One region of the Streptomyces sp. NPDC031670 genome, then DNA from elsewhere that is predicted to be linked to it. Evidence: predicted binding sites of a transcription regulator. Region 1 holds the regulator's gene; the other holds the start of a gene.

What was found. The regulator HrcA, encoded in region 1, represses chaperone genes, less so after heat shock. The targets are predictions, from matches to a motif close to TTNGCACTCNGNNNNNCNGAGTGCNAA.
Region 2: groES (co-chaperone GroES) is a predicted target of HrcA. The motif match lies at 7,296-7,322, and genes of this name have one in related genera.

What each region holds. Positions count from the first base shown of each region.
Region 1 is NZ_JBVILC010000022.1:75,703-84,763, reverse strand. It holds gene ACZ5ID_RS30545 (adenosine deaminase) at 1-729, opposite strand, end outside; gene ACZ5ID_RS30540 (ribonuclease Z) at 777-1,688, opposite strand; gene ACZ5ID_RS30535 (histidine triad nucleotide-binding protein) at 1,712-2,071, opposite strand; gene ACZ5ID_RS30530 (hypothetical protein) at 2,174-2,710, opposite strand; gene ACZ5ID_RS30525 (16S rRNA (uracil(1498)-N(3))-methyltransferase) at 2,825-3,577, opposite strand; gene ACZ5ID_RS30520 (nitronate monooxygenase) at 3,588-4,664, opposite strand; gene dnaJ (molecular chaperone DnaJ) at 4,837-5,973, opposite strand; gene hrcA (heat-inducible transcriptional repressor HrcA) at 5,974-6,990, opposite strand; gene ACZ5ID_RS30505 (MBL fold metallo-hydrolase) at 7,169-7,891, shown strand; gene ACZ5ID_RS30500 (DUF3097 domain-containing protein) at 7,939-8,757, shown strand.
Region 2 is NZ_JBVILC010000010.1:108,832-117,892, reverse strand. It holds gene ACZ5ID_RS20450 (response regulator transcription factor) at 1-295, opposite strand, end outside; gene ACZ5ID_RS20445 (WhiB family transcriptional regulator) at 711-1,037, shown strand; gene ACZ5ID_RS20440 (LysR family transcriptional regulator) at 1,238-2,134, opposite strand; gene ACZ5ID_RS20435 (MOSC domain-containing protein) at 2,216-2,896, shown strand; gene ACZ5ID_RS20430 (SDR family NAD(P)-dependent oxidoreductase) at 2,947-3,720, shown strand; gene ACZ5ID_RS20425 (hydroxyacid dehydrogenase) at 4,030-5,058, shown strand; gene groL (chaperonin GroEL) at 5,145-6,773, opposite strand; gene groES (co-chaperone GroES) at 6,888-7,196, opposite strand; gene ACZ5ID_RS20410 (hypothetical protein) at 7,343-7,651, opposite strand; gene ACZ5ID_RS20405 (polysaccharide deacetylase family protein) at 7,648-8,580, opposite strand; gene ACZ5ID_RS20400 (THUMP-like domain-containing protein) at 8,673-9,061, shown strand, end outside.

The DNA of each region.
Region 1 (9,061 bases):
CCGTACGTTCGACAGCGGGCACAGCGTCAGCGGGATCCGGTCGCGGACCAGGCGGGCCACCAGCTCCGGGTCCTCAAGCGCCCGCAGCCCGTGGTCCACCCGCTCCACGCCCAGTACGTCGAGCGCCTCGGTGATGTAGGACGGCGGCCCCTCCTCCCCCGCGTGCGCCACCTTCCGCAGCCCCAGCGAGTCCGCCATCGCGTACACCTCGCGGAACTTCGCCGGCGGATGCCCGACCTCCGCCGAGTCGAGGCCGACACCCGTGATCCGGTGCAGATACGGCCGCGCCGCCTCCAGCGTCTCCATGGCGGACTCCGCCGAGAGGTCGCGCAGGAAGCAGAGGATCAGCCGGGTCGTGACGCCGTGGCGGGCCTCGCTGCGGTCCAGGGCCCGGCCGAGGCCCTCCACCACGGTCCCGATCGGCACCCCCCGTGCCGTATGCGCCTGCGGGTCGAAGAAGATCTCCGCGTGCCGCACCCCCTGCGCCGCCGCGCGCGCCAGATACGCCTCCGCCAGCGCCTCGAAGTCGTCCTCCGTACGCAGCACCGCCATCAGCGAGTAGTACAGGTCCAGGAAGGACTGGAGGTCGTCGAAGAGGTACGCCTTGCGCAGCTCCTCGGTGTCGGCGTACGGCAGCCGCACACCGTTGCGCGCGGCCAGTTCGAAGGCGAGCTCGGGTTCGAGGGTGCCTTCGATGTGGAGGTGGAGTTCGGCCTTGGGGAGGGGCATGGAGGTACTTCCTGAAAAGTGGCCGGGCGGCCAGGTCGTCAACGTGGTTACGGCGTACGTTTCGGCAGCGGCACCCTCATCAGGTCCGCCGCGATCGTCAGCTCCCCCTCGAACCCGGCCCCCCGCGCCTGCCGCGCGAAGTCCGCCGGGTCCGCGTACCGCTGCGAGAAGTGCGTGAGGACGAGATGGCGCACTCCCGCGTCCCGCGCCACCCCGGCGGCCTGACCCGCCGTCAGATGGCCGTGGTCCTCCGCCAGCCGCACGTCCTCGTCCAGGAACGTGGACTCGATGACCAGCATGTCGCACCCCTCGGCCAGCGCGGGCACCCCGTCGCAGAGCCGGGTGTCCATGACGAAGGCGAACCGCTGGCCGCGCCGCACCTCGCTGACGTCGGCGAGCGTCACCCCCCGCAGTACGCCCTCGCGCTGGAGGCGGCCCACGTCCGGCCCGGCGATGCCGTGCTCGGCGAGGAGCGCGGGCAGCATCCGGCGCCGGTCCGGCTCGGTGAGCCGGTAGCCGTAGGACTCGACCGGGTGGGAGAGCCGGCGCGCTTCGAGTGTGTACGCGCCGGTCGCCGCCGCCACCGCGTGCTCGCCCTCGACCGGGACCTGCGCCAGCTCGACCGTCTCGCGGTAGGCCGTCGCGTACCGCAGCCGGTCGAAGAAGTGCCGGCCGCTCGCCGGGTAGTGCGCGGTGACCGGGTGCGGCACCCGGTCGAGGTTGATCCGCTGGATCACCCCGGCGAGCCCCAGGGAGTGGTCGCCGTGGAAGTGCGTGACGCAGATCCGGTTGACGTCGTGCGCGGCCACGCCGGCCCTCAGCATCTGCCGCTGGGTGCCCTCGCCGGGGTCGAAGAGGATGCCCTCGCCGTCCCAGCGCAGCAGATAGCCGTTGTGGTTGCGGTGCCGGGTCGGGACCTGGCTGGCGGTGCCGAGCACCACGAGTTCACGTACGGACAACAGGGGTTACCGGTCCCGTCCCGCTATCCCGGCGGCCACTGCAGACCACGGCCGCCCAGCACATGGGCGTGCGCGTGGAAGACCGTCTGGCCCGCGCCGCTGCCGGTGTTGAAGACGATCCGGTACCCGCTGCCGTCGATCTTCTCGGCGGCGGCGATCTCCCCGGCCTCGCGCAGCAGGTCGGCGGCGACCGCCGGCTCGGCGGCGGCGAGGGAGGCCGCGTCGGGATGGTGGACGCGGGGGATGACCAGGACGTGCGTCGGCGCCTGGGGGTTGATGTCGCGGAACGCCACGACGGTCTCGGTCTCCCGGACGACGGTCGCCGGGACGTCCCCCGAGACGATCTTGCAGAACAGGCAGTCCGCCTGCGGCTCTCCGGCCACGGTCCTGAGCTCCTCGGTCGCGGTGGGAACAATCGATCAGTCAGCAGCATGCTACTGACGTCTGCCCACCGGACCCCACTCGCCCCGGCGCCGCCCGCCCCGTCACTTGCCCTGGAAGGTCTCCGTCACGGTCACCGTGACCGTCACCGTAGGACGGGGGCCCGGCTTTCCCGGCTTCCCCGGGGGTCTGGGGGTGCTCCTGGTGGGCGGCGGCGCGTCGCAGTCGCCCAGGACGCTCGCGTGGAAGACCGTGCGGTCCGCGACCTTCGCCGTCAGATCGCCCCGTACGCAGCGGTCCTCGCGCTCCTCCGTCACCTTGCCCGCGACGGAGATCTTCTTGTTGTCGTCGGTACGGCCCCGGCAGTCGACCGTGGCGACCGTGCGGGTCGAGGCGGCCGAGGGCGTACGGGTCGAGCCGCCGTCGACCTTCGCGGTGCAGGTCAGATACCGCACCTTGAAGCCGTCGTGCTCCAGCCTGCTCGTCGCGACCTTGTCGGTGGTCACCGAGACGGTGACCGAGCTCATGCCGCCCACCGGGTCGCAGGCCGCGGCCCCGGCCGCCGCTCCGGCGGCCAGGCCGAGCGCGGCGAGCGCGCGCCGGTGGCGCAGCGGCCACGTGACGTATCTCCTTGCCCCCATACGTGCCAGCGTCCCACCCCCGCGCCGGACGCGGTAGACGGCTTTACGACGTCAACCGGCCGGCAGGGGGCGACGGCTGGACACCGGCGTGCGGTCGGCCGCCCGCCGGCGGCGTCACGACCAGCGGCCGGTGCGCCCCATCAGCAGCGCCGCCGCCGCCGTGCCCGCCGTGGAGGTGCGCAGCACGCTCGGGCCGAGCCGGTACGGCTTGGCGCCCGCCTCGGCGAACGCCGCCAACTCTTCGGGCGACACGCCCCCTTCGGGGCCCACCACCAGGACGATCTCCCCCCGCGCGGGCAGCTCGGCCGTGGCCAGCGGCTCGCTGGAAGCCTCCCGGTCCTCGTGCAGGACGGCGGCGAAATCAGCCGTGGCCAAAAACGCGACAACCTGCTTGGTCGTCATCGCGTCCCGTACCTCCGGGAACCGCACCCGGCGCGACTGCTTGCCCGACTCCCGGGCCGTGGCGCGCCACTTGGCGAGCGACTTGGCGCCCCGGTCGCCCTTCCACTGCGTGATGCAGCGCGAGGCCTGCCACGGCACCACGGCGTCGACGCCGGTCTCGGTCATCGTCTCGACCGCGACCTCGCCCCGGTCGCCCTTGGGCAGCGCCTGGACGACGGTGATGCGCGGCTGCGGCTGCGGCTCCTCGCTCAGCGAGTCGAGCCGGACGACCAGCCGGTCCTTGCCCTCGGTCTCCAGGACCACGCACTCCGCCCAGGTGCCGAGGCCGTCGGTGAGGACGACGTCCTCGCCGGGCGTGAGCCGCTTCACGGAGACGGCGTGCCTGCCCTCGGGGCCGTCCAGGACGTACCGGCCGCCCGGCCCGGACTCGGTGAAACGGTCGACGACGAAGACCGGGGCGGTCATGACGTGCTCCTCATGTGTTTCGGTTTCTCGCCGCGGCGGCCAGCGTGGCCAGCGACGCGTCCATTTCCTCCGCCAGGACCCCCACCAGCTGTCCGGCGGGCAGTGCCCGTGCCAGCCGGTGCCCCTGCCCCGCCCACAGCGCCATGCCCTGGGCGTCGCCGGCCGCCGCGGCGGCCCGCCGCAGCCCGGCGGTGATCTGGTGCACCTGGGGGTAGGCGGCCGGGGCGTACGGCCCGTGCTCGCGCATGAACCGGTTGACCAGGCCGCGGGCCGGGCGTCCGGAGAACGCCCGCGTCAGCTCCGTACGGACGAAGAGGGGGTTGGTCAGGGCCTGCTTGTGCAGGGCGTGCGCGCCGGACTCCGGGCAGGCCAGGAACGCCGTACCGAGCTGCGCCGCGTCCGCGCCCGCCGCGAGCACCGCCGCGATCTGGGCGCCGCGCATCAGGCCGCCGGCCGCGACGATCGGCAGCGTCACGCTCTCGCGGACCTGGGTGATCAGCGTCAGCAGCCCGAGCCCCGAGCCGTCGGCCTGGGGGTCGTCGCGGTGCGTCGACTGGTGGCCGCCGGCCTCTGTCCCCTGGACGCAGACGGCGTCGGCCCCGGCGACCTGGGCGGCCAGCGCCTCGTCGGGGGTGGTCACGGTGACGACGGTGTACGTGCCGAGGGCGGCGAACGCGGCGAGCACCTCGCGCTCGGGGCAGCCGAAGGTGAACGAGACGGCCGCGACGGGGTCCTCGCGCAGGATGGCCAGCTTGGCCTCGTAGCCGTCGTCGCCGCCGGAGTCGGCGTCGCCGAGCGGCGTCTCGTACCAGGTGGCCTCGCCCGCGAGCTGGTTGCGGTACACCTCGATGACGGCCGGGTCGGTGTGCGGCGGCTGCGGCATGAACAGGTTGACCCCGAAGGGGCGCCCGGTGAGCCCGCGCAGCTGCTTGATCTCCTGGTACATGCCGTCGGCCGTCTTGTACCCGGCGGCCAGGAACCCGAGTCCGCCGGCCTCGCAGACCGCGGCGGCAAGGCCGGGGGCGGAGACGCCACCGGCCATGGGAGCCTGCACGATCGGATACCGGCAGAGATCGGTCAAAGCCATGCCCGCATCGTGCCACGGGCCCGCCCAGGCACCGAATCGCCCCGGCCCACCGAAGGCTTCGCCCCCGGGCCCTTTTCATCTGCGGGCCGAACAGGGGCGCGGGGAACTGCGCGACCAGCCCCCACGCACCCGCAGCCGAACCGCGAGCCGAGGCCCCCCGAGAGGGAACCCCTCACCGGCCGTTGAACGCGTCCTTCAGCCGGGAGAACAGGCCCTGCTGCCCTGGCTGGAACTGACCCGTCGGGCGTTCCTCGCCGCGCAGCTTCGCCAGCTGGCGCAGCAGGTCCTCCTGCTGGGGGTCCAGCTTCGTCGGCGTCATGACCTCGACGTGGACGATCAGATCACCCCGCCCGCCGCCCCGCAGATGCGTCACACCGCGCGCGTGCAGCGGGATGGACTGGCCCGACTGCGTGCCGGGACGGATGTCCACCTCCTCCATGCCGTCCAGCGTCTGCAGCGGCACCTTCGTGCCGAGCGACGCCGCCGTCATGGGGATCGTCACCGTGCAGTGCAGATCGTCGCCACGACGCTGGAAGACGTCGTGGTTGAGCTCGTGGATCTCCACGTACAGATCACCGGCGGGGCCGCCGCCGGGGCCGACCTCGCCCTCGCCCGCGAGCTGGATCCGGGTGCCGTTGTCGACACCGGCCGGGATCTTGACCGTGAGCGTACGGCGCGAGCGGATGCGGCCGTCACCGGCGCACTCCGGGCACGGCGTGGGCACGACGGTCCCGAAGCCCTGGCACTGGGGGCAGGGGCGGGAGGTCATGACCTGGCCGAGGAAGGAGCGGGTGACCTGGGAGACCTCGCCACGGCCGCGGCACATGTCACACGTCTGCGCCGAGGTGCCGGGTGCGGCGCCCTCGCCCGAGCAGGTCGTACAGACGACCGCCGTGTCGACCTGGATGTCCTTGGTCGTACCGAAGGCCGCCTCGTTGAGGTCGATCTCCAGCCGGATCATGGCGTCCTGGCCGCGACGGGTGCGCGAACGGGGCCCGCGCTGCGCCGCGTTGCCGAAGAACGCGTCCATGATGTCCGAGAAGTTCCCGAAGCCGCCCGCGCCGAAGCCGCCGGCGCCACCGCCGCCGGAGGACGACAGGGGGTCCCCGCCGAGGTCGTAGACCTGCTTCTTCTGCGGGTCCGAGAGGACCTCGTAGGCGGCGTTGATCTCCTTGAAGCGCTCCTGCGTCTTCGGGTCCGGATTCACATCCGGGTGGAGTTCACGCGCCAGGCGCCGGAACGCCTTCTTGATCTCGTCCTGCGATGCATCGCGGCGTACGCCCAGTACGGCGTAGTAGTCCGTGGCCACTTACGACTCCGCCAGGATCTGTCCGACGTAACGTGCCACTGCGCGTACCGCTCCCATCGTTCCGGGGTAATCCATGCGGGTCGGTCCGACCACGCCGAGTTTCGCGACGGCTTCGCCGCCCGAACCGTAGCCGACCGAGACGACGGACGTGGAGTTCAGTCCTTCGTGGGCGTTCTCATGCCCGATTCGTACGGTCATGCCCGATTCTTTGGCCTCGCCGAGCAGCTTGAGGAGCACGACCTGCTCCTCCAGCGCCTCCAGCACCGGCCGGATGGTCAGGGGGAAGTCGTGTCCGAAGCGGGTGAGATTGGCGGTGCCGCCGATCATCAGCCGCTCCTCGGTCTCCTCCACCAGGGTTTCGAGCAGGGTGGCGAGCACCGTCGAAACGGTTCCTCGGTCCTCCGGCTCGAAGGATTCCGGGAGATCCTGCACCAGCTGCGGGACGTCCGCGAAGCGGCGCCCCACCACCCGGCTGTTGAGCCGGGCCCGCAGATCCGCCAGTGAGGTCTCGCCGAACGGCGCCGGGCAGTCGACCATCCGCTGCTCGACCCGCCCGGTGTCCGTGATGAGCACCAGCATCAGCCGGGCCGGTGCCAGCGACAGCAGCTCCACGTGCCGCACGGTGGACCGTGTCAGCGACGGGTACTGCACGACGGCGACCTGCCGGGTCAGCTGCGCCAGCAGCCGCACCGTGCGCGCCACCACGTCGTCGAGGTCGACGGCGCCGTCCAGGAAGTTCTGGATGGCGCGCCGCTCCGGCGACGACAGCGGCTTGACGCCCGCGAGCCGGTCGACGAACAGCCGGTAGCCCTTGTCCGTGGGGATACGGCCGGCGCTGGTGTGGGGCTGGGCGATGAAGCCCTCCTCCTCCAGCACGGCCATGTCGTTGCGCACGGTCGCCGGCGAGACGCCCAGCTTGTGCCGCTCGGTCAGGGCCTTCGAGCCCACCGGCTCCTCGGTCCCGACGTAGTCCTGGACGATCGCGCGCAGGACTTCGAGTCTGCGTTCACTGAGCACCGCGCACACCTCCAGCTGTCGTCCCTGGGCGCTCTGTCCTGGCACTCTGCGCGTTCGAGTGCCAGCGATCCCCGGCCAGTGTACGGCCGACCGGTACACCCCTAGCAAGGGCGGGCGCCCATGACGCTCGCGGCGCGCTCGAACACCGCCCCCGGCCGCCCCGGGATAGCGTCACGTCATGGACGTCCGTTGGGAAGAGTTCGGCTGGGAGCGGCTGGGCGACGGCGTGGGCCGCCGCCGGCTGCCGGGGTGGGACGCGACGGCGGGCCTGGTCGCGGGCGAGGACGCGGTCCTGCTGTACGACACGGGCTCGACCGTGCGCGAGGGCGCCGAGCTGCGCGCCCAGGCGCAGGCGCTGCTCGGGCGCCGGGTGACGCATATCGCACTCAGCCATCCCCACTTCGACCATGTGCTCGGCACGGCCGCGTTCTCGGGGGCCCAGGTGTACGGGGCGGTGGGGATCGACCGGGTCCTGGACGGGGACGCCCTGCGGACCGACGCCGTCGCGCACGGCGTGCCGGCCGCGCGGGCCGCCGAGGCGGCGGACCTGCTGGTGCGCCCGCAGCACTTCGTGTCGGGCGAATGGACGCTGGAGCTGGGCGGGCGGCAGGTGCTGCTGGCGAACGTGGGCCCCGGGCACACCGGCCACGACCTGGCCCTGCTGGTCCCCGGCACCCCCGGCTCGCCCGAGATCGTCTTCTGCGGCGACCTGGTCGAGGAGTCCGGCGAGCCGCAGGCGGGACCGGACGCGGTCCGCACCCACTGGCCCGCCGCCCTCGACCGGCTGCTGGACCTGGGCGGCGAGGACGCGGTGTACGTGCCGGGGCACGGGGCGGTGGTGGACGCGGCGTTCGTACGGGCCCAGCGGGCCCGGCTCGCGGGAGAGTTCGGCGTGTCGTAACGGCGTACACCCATATGGGCACATGGACCGCCCGTATTCTCATCAGAATGCGCAGCTACAGCCCGGACCTGACTCCGCCCTGGAAGAAGGGGTCCCCGGCCCCCGAGGTGCCTGCCGAGCTCGATCTGGTCGTCGAGGAGGTGACGACCGGGTTCTGCGGGGCGGTGCTCCGCTGCGAGGCGGGGACGGTGACGCTGGAGGACCGCTTCGGCAAGCAGCGTGTGTTCCCGCTGGCGGCCCGGGGGTTCCTGCTGGAGGGGAAGGTGGTCACGCTGGTACGCCCGCCCGCGCCCACGCCCTCGCGCCCGGCGCGCACCGCCTCGGGCTCCGTGGCGGTCCCGGGGGCGCGGGCGCGGGTGGCGCGCGCGGGGCGCATCTACGTCGAGGGGCGCCATGACGCGGAGCTGGTGGAGAAGGTGTGGGGCGACGACCTCCGGATCGAGGGCGTCGTGGTCGAGTACCTGTCGGGTATCGACGACCTCCCCGCGATCGTCGCGGAGTTCGCGCCCGGCCCCGACGCGCGCCTGGGCGTCCTGGTCGACCACCTGGTCCCGGGTTCCAAGGAGTCCCGGATCGCGGCGGCGGTCACGGGTGAACACGTGCTGGTGGCCGGGCACCCCTACATCGACGTGTGGGAGGCGGTGAAGCCGGCGGCCGTGGGGATCGCGGGGTGGCCGGTGGTGCCGCGGGGCGAGGACTGGAAGACGGGGGTGTGCCGGGCGCTGGGCTGGCCGGTGAACACGGGGGCGGCGTGGCAGCGGATTCTGGCGGGGGTGCGGAGTTATCGGGACCTGGAGCCGGAGTTGCTGGGGCGGGTGGAGGAACTGATCGACTTCGTGACGGCCCCCTCCCCGCCCCTTCCTTGAACCCTCCGGGGGATGGCTCGGCCCCGGCCCTTCTTCGTCTGCGGCCCGGTGGGGGCCGGTCGCGCAGTTCCCCGCGCCCCTCAAGGAACGGGCCTGCGGCCCAGTTCCTCCCGGTCCTCGCGCCCCGGGGGCCCCGTTCCCCCCAGGGGCGCGGGGAACTGCGCGAGCAACCCACCACACACCCGCAGCCGAACACCGGGCCCCAAAGGGGCGCGGGGAACTGCGCGGCCAGGCCCCACCGAACCCGCAGCCAAAATCCAAGCCCTGAAGGGGCGCGGGGAACTGCGCGAGCAACCCACCACAC
Region 2 (9,061 bases), on a different contig from region 1:
GGGCGCCGGCGGCGACGGCGAGCGCCACTCCGTCGAGGTCCTCGGCGACCGTCAGCATGATGATGCGGGCGCCGGGGTCCGCGGACAGCAGCCGTCGGACGGTCTCCACGCCGCCCAGACCGGGCATGCGTACGTCCATCAGAATGAGGTCCGAGCGGTCGGCGCCCCAGCGGCGGAGGACTTCCTCGCCGTTGGCCGCCGTCGTCACACGCTCCACGCCGGGCACGGTGGCCACCGCGCGACGGAGCGCCTCTCGGGCAAGCGGGGAGTCGTCGCAGACGAGGACGGATGTCATGTCTCTCCTCCGCGGCTCTCACAGCTGCTGCGCGTCACCTTGAGCCTCCAGGCTGGTTACGTATCGTCACCTGCGCGATTGACGCTCTCGGACACCTGCCCGAGCGCTTGTTCTCTCAACCGCTCCGCACTCTCAACGACGGTCACTCGAAAGAGTTACGGGTCGGACGGGCGCCTTCGGCACTCTACGTGAGGGGCCGTGTGCGCCGGGCGCGCATCGCGGGTCGCCCGTCGTTCGCTTGGAGGTATGCCCCATTTAGCGGCTTTTCTTCCCTTTTTCTGGTGTCTGTGGCTAGATTCGCAATGAGTCATATTTACATCTACTTACACCGTAGATGTACGTTCGTCGGTACACCCCAGTGATCCGGGGTACCCGGCCCATCCACCTCAGGCACGGCTTCAAGGGGATATGAGCAATGGCAGATTTCTCCCGCCTTCCCGGACCGAACGCCGATCTGTGGGACTGGCAGCTCCTCGCCGCATGCCGCGGGGTCGACAGCTCCCTCTTCTTCCACCCGGAGGGCGAACGCGGCGCGGCCAGGAGTGCGCGCGAGAACTCGGCGAAAGAGGTGTGCATGCGCTGCCCGGTACGCGCCCAGTGCGCCGCCCACGCCCTGGCGGTCCGTGAGCCCTACGGGGTGTGGGGCGGACTCACCGAGGACGAGCGCGAGGAGCTGATGGGCAGGGCGCGCAACCGGCTGGTGACGGCGACGGGCGCGGGGGGCGACCGGGGGCACGGCTAGCACCGGGCCGCACCCACTTTCGCAGAAACGTTCCTGCGCCGGATGGCGCAGCCCCGGGCAGTACACCGCCGACGCACCACCGACCGGTGGCGCCGGGTTCCGGCGGGCAGCGCGCGGCGCGGTGGCACACCTGAGGGGCGGTGTCCCGCGCGGGTGGCGTGCGCCCCGCGCCGGTGCCGCGCTTCCGGGCGCCCCGAAGCTCAGGTGCGGGCGGCGGCTCCCGCCAGCTCGTCCAGGGTGGCCGCGACGGCCGGGACCCGGGCCAGGTCGGGCAGGGTGAGCGCGACGATCTCGCGCTCGACGGCGGGCTCCACCGTGACCGTCCGGGCGCCCTTGGGGCGTACCGAGGAGATCGCCAGCTCCGGCAGCACCGCGACCCCGAGGCCGGCCCCGACCAGCCCGATCACCGCCGGGTAGTCGTCGGTCGCGAAGTCGATGCGCGGGGTGAAGCCGGCCTCCTCGCAGACCTCGACGAGCTGACGCCGGCAGCGCGGACAGCCCGCGATCCACGGCTCGTCGGCCAGCTCACGGATGTCGACCGTGCCGCCGCCGGCCAGCCGGTGGCCGTCGGGGACCAGGCCGACCAGGCGGTCGATCAGCAGCGGGCGCACGACCAGGTCGTCCCACTCCTCCGCGGTGGCCGCCCCGTACCGGAAGGCCAGCGCGATGTCGCAGTCGCCGTCGCGCAGCATCTCCACCGAGCGCGGCGGCTCGGCCTCGACCAGGGAGACACGGGTGCCGGGATGGGCGGCGCGCAGCGCGGCCAGGGCGCTGGGCACCAGGGTGGACGAGCCGCTGGGGAAGGAGACGAGCCGGACCCGGCCCGCGCGCAGACCCGCGATGGCCGCGACCTCCTCCTCGGCGGCGGTCAGGCCCGCGAGGATGCCGGAGGCGTGGCGCACCAGGACCTCGCCGGCCTGGGTGAGCCGGGTCTCACGGCCGGTGCGGATCAGCAGCGGGGTACCGGCGGACGCTTCGAGGGCCTTCATCTGCTGGCTGACGGCGGGCTGGGTGCAGCCGAGCTCGCGCGCGGCGGCCGAGAAGGAGCCGGTGGCGGCGACGGCGCGCAGGACACGGAGATGACGGGCCTCGATCACTTTACGAGCATAAGGGGTACTTGGGGGTAACGCGGCATATTGAGTAGCTGCTTTGAGAGAGCTCGGGTTAGCGTGCGCGCCATGAAGCTTCTGTCTGTCAACGTGGGCCGCGCCAGGGTCGTCGAGTACACCGATGCCGAGGGTGGCCTCACGGGCATCGGCAAGCGGCCGGTGGAGGGCGCGGTGGGGATCTTCCGGCCGGGCCCCAGGGGTGTGGGCGCCAGCGGTGTCGCGGGCGACGACGTGTGCGACCAGCGCCACCACGGAGGCGAGCACCAGGCGGTCTACGCCTACGCGCGCGAGGATCTCGACGCCTGGGAGAAGGAGCTGGGCCGCGAGCTGCCCGGCGGGATCTTCGGCGAGAACCTCACCACCAGCGGGGTGGACGTCAGTGACGCCCGGATCGGCGAGCGCTGGCGGATCGGCCCGGACGTGGTCCTGGAGGTGTCCCGCGCGCGCATTCCCTGCCGTACGTTCGCGGGCACCCTGGGCGAGCAGGGGTGGGTCAGGCGGTTCACACGGGCGGGCGCCCCCGGTGCGTATCTGCGGGTGATCGAGGAGGGCGAGATACGCGCGGGCGACGCGATCGAGGTCGTCCACCGGCCCGTGCACGAGGTGTCGGTGGCCTTCTGGTTCCGGGCGTTCACCACCGAGCGGGAGCTGCTGCCGCGCACGTCGGCGGCGGGCGAGGCGATGCCCGCGGAGGACCACGAGGCCGTACGCAGGTACCTGGAGCGGCGGGCCGCCCGGCCGGTCTCCTGAGCGCACGGGCCGTCACACCGCTGACACACGCGGGACGTTAACGTGCGCCTATGACGACTGCACTGATTACGGGAGCCACCGCGGGGATCGGGGCCGCCTTCGCGCGGCGGCTGGCCAGGGACGGGCACGATCTGGTGGTGGTGGCCCGCGACGGCAAGCGGCTGCGGGAGCAGGCCACCGAGCTGCACGACCGGCACGGCGTGGAGGTCGAGGTGCTGGTCGCCGACCTGTCCGCGGAGGACGGCATCGCGTCGGTCGAGGCCCGGCTCGCGGAGCGCCGCAAGCCGGTCGACCTGCTGGTGAACAACGCCGGGTTCGGCAACAAGGGCCGCTACCTGGACGTGTCCATGGACGACGAGCTCAAGATGCTGAAGGTGCACATCGAGGCGGTGCTGCGGCTGACGTCGGCCGCGACTGGGGGCATGCGCGAGCGCGGGCGCGGCGGGGTCGTCAACGTCGCCTCGGTCGCCGCGTTCGTGCCGCGCGGCACCTATGGCGCGTCCAAGGCGTGGGTCGTGCAGTTCACCCAGGGCGCGGCGCGCGACCTGGCCGGATCGGGGGTGCGGCTGATGGCGCTGTGCCCCGGCTTCGTACGGACGGAGTTCCACCAGCGGGCCGGGATGGGCACCGACAACATCCCCAACTGGATGTGGCTGGATGCCGACAAGCTGGTGTCGACCGCGCTCTCCGACCTCGCGCGCGGGAAGACGCTGTCGATCCCGGACCCGCGCTACAAGGCGCTCATGGGTGTGGTGAAGCTGGCCCCGCGCGGACTGCTGGGCGGGGTCACCTCGCGGACGGGCCGCAAGTACGGCCCGCAGTGAGCGGCCGGCCTTCCGTGGGCGCGGGACCGGGGCCGGGACGCGCGCCCCGGTCGGGGCCGCCGTCGAGGACGAGCTCGGCCGTGGTCCGCTCGCCGGCCGGGGAGGACTGGTCAACAGCTGCTGGTCGGTGCTGATCCCCGTCCTGGTGAAGCCCTTCCGGAACAACTTCCTCCTCCCCCTCGTCACCGCCTTCGTCGCCCTCCAGCGGCACTGGAAGGCCGGTCTCACCGCGGGCAGCGCCAAGTGACCGGACGGACCCGCGGCCGGTTACCCATGGACAACGCCCCCGTGAGGAGCCCGAGTTCCACCATGCACCCCACCACTGACAACCGCCCCGCCGTCCTCCTCGCCATGGGCCCCGGGATCGCCGAGCGGCTGCTCACCGACCGGCACCGCAGCCGTCTCGCCGCGCTCGCCCGGACCGACCCGTACCTCGTCGCCCATGAACTCCCGGCGCCCGCGCCGGCCGTCGCGGCGGCGCTGGCCGAGGCCGAAGTGCTGCTGACCTGCTGGGGAGCGCCGCCGCTCACGGCCGGGGTACTGGCCTCGGCGCCCCGGCTGCGGGCCGTCGTGCACGCCGCCGGGTCGGTGAAGCACCACATCACCGACGCGTGCTGGGAGCGGGGCATCGCGGTGACCTCGACGGCGGCGGCCAACGCGCTGCCGGTCGCCGAGTACACGCTGGCCGCGATCCTCTTCGCGGGCAAACGCGTGCTGGCCTCGGCCCGGCGGTACGCGGAGCTGCGCGCCCCGCACGACTGGCTGCGCGAGGGGGACGGCACCGGCAACTACCGCCGTACGGTCGGCCTTGTCGGCGCCTCCCGGATCGGCCGCCGGGTGATCGAGCTGCTGCGCCCCTTCGACTTCCGGGTGCTGCTCCACGACCCGTACGTCGACGCGGCCGAGGCGGCCCGGCTGGGGGTGGAGGCGGTCCCGCTGGACGAGCTGTGCGCCCGCAGCAGTGTCGTCTCGGTCCACGCGCCGCGGCTCCCGGCCACCGAGCGGATGATCGGCGCCCGTCAGCTGGCCGCGATGCCGGACGGGGCGACCCTGATCAACACCGCGCGCGGCTCCCTGGTGGACGGGCCCGCGCTGCTCGGCGAGCTGCTGTCGGGGCGCCTGCACGCCGTACTGGACGTCACCGAGCCCGAACTTCCCGGCGCCCAGAGCCCTTTGTACGACCTGCCCAACGTCCTGCTGACCCCGCACATCGCCGGTTCGCTCGGCAACGAGCTGCACCGGTTGGCGGATCTGGCGCTGGACGAGGTGGAGCGGTTCGCCTCGGGGAAGCCGTTCGCGGACCCGGTGCACCCGGCCGCGCTGCGCCACTCGGCGTGACGGACGGGCGTACGGGAAAGGCCCCCGCCCCGCCGGTGGCGGGAACGGGGGCCTTCACCTTCTTACGACGTCAGCGCGTCACCACGTCAGTGGCTGTGGCCGTGACCGTGGCCGTGACCGGCCTCGGCCTCCTCCTCGGCCGGCTTCTCGACGACCAGGGTCTCGGTCGTGAGCAGCAGGGAGGCGATGGAGGCGGCGTTCTCCAGGGCGGAGCGCGTCACCTTGACCGGGTCGATGACGCCGGCCTTGACCAGGTCGCCGTACTCGCCGGTGGCGGCGTTGAAGCCCTGGCCCTTGTCGAGCTCGGCGACCTTGGAGGTGATGACGTAACCCTCCAGGCCGGCGTTCTCGGCGATCCAGCGCAGCGGCTCGACGGCGGCGCGGCGGACGACCGCGACACCGGTGGCCTCGTCGCCGGTCTTGCCGAGGTTGCCCTCCAGGACCTTGACGGCGTGGACGAGCGCGGAGCCACCACCGGAGACGATGCCCTCCTCGACCGCGGCGCGGGTCGCGGAGATGGCGTCCTCCAGACGGTGCTTCTTCTCCTTCAGCTCCACCTCGGTGGCGGCGCCGACCTTGATCACGCACACGCCGCCGGCGAGCTTCGCGAGGCGCTCCTGGAGCTTCTCGCGGTCCCAGTCGGAGTCCGTGGACTCGATCTCGGCCTTGATCTGCGCGACGCGGCCGACCACGTCCTCGCTGTTGCCGCCGCCGTCGACGATCGTGGTGTCGTCCTTGGTGACGGTCACACGGCGGGCGGAGCCCAGCACGTCCAGACCGGCCTGGTCGAGCTTGAGGCCGACCTCCTCGGCGATGACGGTGGCACCGGTGAGGGTGGCCATGTCCTGGAGCATCGCCTTGCGGCGGTCGCCGAAGCCCGGGGCCTTGACGGCCACGGCGTTGAACGTGCCGCGGATCTTGTTGACGACCAGGGTGGAGAGGGCCTCACCCTCGACGTCCTCGGCGATGATCAGGAGCGGCTTGGAGGAGCCGGCCTGGATGACCTTCTCCAGAAGCGGCAGGAGGTCCTGGATCGAGGAGATCTTGCCCTGGTTGATCAGGATGTACGGGTCGTCGAGGACGGCCTCCATACGCTCCTGGTCGGAGACCATGTACGGGGAGAGGTAGCCCTTGTCGAAGGCCATGCCCTCGGTGAACTCCAGCTCCAGGCCGAAGGTGTTGGACTCCTCGACGGTGATGACACCGTCCTTGCCGACCTTGTCCATGGCCTCGGCGATGAGCTCACCGACCTGCTGGTCCTGCGCGGAGAGCGCGGCCACGGCGGCGATGTCCGACTTGTCGTCGATCGGACGCGCGGTGGCGAGCAGCTCCTGCGAGACGGCCTTGACGGCGGCGTCGATGCCCTTCTTCAGGGCGGCCGGGGAGGCGCCGGCGGCGACGTTGCGCAGACCCTCGCGGACCAGCGCCTGGGCCAGCACGGTGGCGGTGGTGGTGCCGTCACCCGCGATGTCGTTGGTCTTGGTCGCCACCTCCTTCACGAGCTGGGCGCCCAGGTTCTCGTACGGGTCGTCGAGCTCGACCTCGCGCGCGATGGTGACACCGTCGTTGGTGATGGTGGGGGCGCCGAACTTCTTGTCGATGACGACGTTGCGGCCCTTGGGGCCGATCGTCACCTTCACCGTGTCGGCAAGCTTGTTGACGCCGCGCTCAAGGGCGCGACGGGCGTCCTCGTCGAACTTCAGGATCTTCGCCATGGGAGCGGTTCAGCCCTCTCGGAAACTTGGTGATACGAAAACTGCGCCCCTCGCCGCCCGGCTGTCAGCAGGGTGGCCAGGGGCGCAGCTCAGAAGCATTCGCTTCGAGGTGAATTACTTCTCGATGATCGCGAGCACGTCGCGAGCCGAGAGGACGAGGTACTCGTCACCGTTGTACTTCACCTCGGTGCCGCCGTACTTGCTGTAGAGCACGACGTCACCGACGGCGACGTCGAGTTCGACGCGCTTGCCGTCCTCGATCCGGCCCGGGCCCACGGCCAGGACGACGCCCTCCTGGGGCTTCTCCTTGGCCGTGTCCGGAATGACCAGGCCGGAGGCCGTGGTCTGCTCGGCGTCGAGCGGCTGGACCACAATGCGGTCCTCGAGCGGCTTGATGGCAACCTTGGAGCTGGCGGTCGTCACGATCCGACCTCCCCCTTCGGAGATCTCACGGGGTTAACTGTCTGAGGTGGCGACCAGGTGGATCCGTCGTCGCGGGTGCCGGACCTGCCCGTCGCTGTGTTGGCACTCTCCGGTGGGGAGTGCCAGAAGCGAGACTAGGACGGCGGTTAGCACTCGGTCAAGCGGAGTGCCAAGCAGAGGGGGCGTGGCGGGGTCCGGGACGGGGCCGCCGGGCCGGGCGCGGGCGGGGTGCGCAGCGCGTCGGGGTGGACGTGCCAGGGGCTGCGGCCCGGCGGCGCGCCGGGGTGCGGGAAGCCGCGCCGGGCGTCGGTCACCTTCGTCGCCGCCATGCGGCCGAGCCGTTCGATCGGGGCGGCGGGGCGCTCACAGCCCGCCGCGAACAGCGCCACCATCAGCGCACCGACCGCCAGCAGACCGGTCAGCGGACCGCCCGGCGGCCGGTGCGCGCGGGTCATACGTAGTCCTCCAGCCTGGCCACCGCGTACCCCTTGTCGGTGATGACCTTCATGACCTGCCGGATCATGTCGGGCATCGTGCCCTTCCAGTCCTCGCGCCCCCGGAAGTGCGTGAGCACGATGTCGCCGGGGTGCAGGTCGCGGTCCCACTCGCGCCACTCCATGTGGTCGGGGAACGCCTCCGCCGCCCACAGCGGCACCGCCTTGATCCCGCAGGACTGGGCCGCGCGCAGGGTGTCCTCGTTGTAGTTGCCGTACGGCGGCCGGAAGAGCCGGGGCCGCTTGCCCGCCCACTTGCCGATCTTGTCCTGCTGGTCGCAGATCTCGTGCCGCTGCTCTTCGTAGGAGAGCGCGGGCAGATAGCGGTGGTTGAGCGTGTGGTTGTTGAGCGTGACACCCAGGCCCTGCATGCGCTTGAAGTACGGGTAGTCGGTGCGGACGAGGTAGTCGCTGAGGAAGGCGCTGTAGGGGATGCGCAGGTCCCGCATCATCTTCAGCAGTTTGGGATCCTTCTCGGCGCCGTCGTCGATGGTCAGGAAGACGATCCGGTCCTTGGTGGGCACGGTCGTGAAGACGGGCGGCAGCGAGTCGCCGCCGTCGGTCTCGAAGCCGGGCCGGTTGGTGATCTCCGGTTTGACGGCGGGCGGGGCGGGCGGGGTCAGCGGCACCTTGGCCAGCCTCCACCTCCTGGCGGCGGACACCCGGGCGGCCTGCTCCTCCTTGAGGTGGCCGGAGTAGCCGGCGAGGGCGCGGGCGGCGTCGCTGTCGTAGGCCTGCGGCCCGGCGGCGGCCTTGCTGCCGCGCCCGCCGCCGTGGACGTTCCCGGTGGCGCACCCGCCGGCGAGCGCGGCGACGAGGAGTCCGGCGAGAACGAAGGGGGCTTTCGTCAGGGCGCGCCCATTTTCTTCCTTTTGTCGTACAAGCTGCATGCCGCCGCATCCTGTCAGTGCGGGGCGGTATACCGCAGACGACACCCGCCACCGGGCGCACGCCGTCCCCCGCCTGGCCCACAATGGGGCGGATGAACGACCTCGACGCCTTCCGCGCCCTGCTCACCCCCGAGGGCACGGGCCTGCTGGACTCGCTGCGCGACCACGACCCGGCCCAGGAGCTGGCGGTGGCGACCCGGCTGCGCCGCAGCCATGCCCCGGAGCTGGTCTCGGCCGCCCTCGGCCAGGCGCGGCTGCGGCAGCGCGCGGTGGCGAAGTTCGGCGCGGACGACGCGTACCGGATGTTCTTCACGCCCAACGGCGTCGAGCAGTCCACGCGTGCGTCGGTGGCCGCCTACCGGGCCCGTGTCTTCGCCGCCCAGGGGGTCCGCGGCGTGGCCGACCTGTGCTGCGGCATCGGCGGGGACGCGCTGGCCCTCGCCCGCGCGGGCATCTCCGTCCTCGCGGTGGACCGCGACGA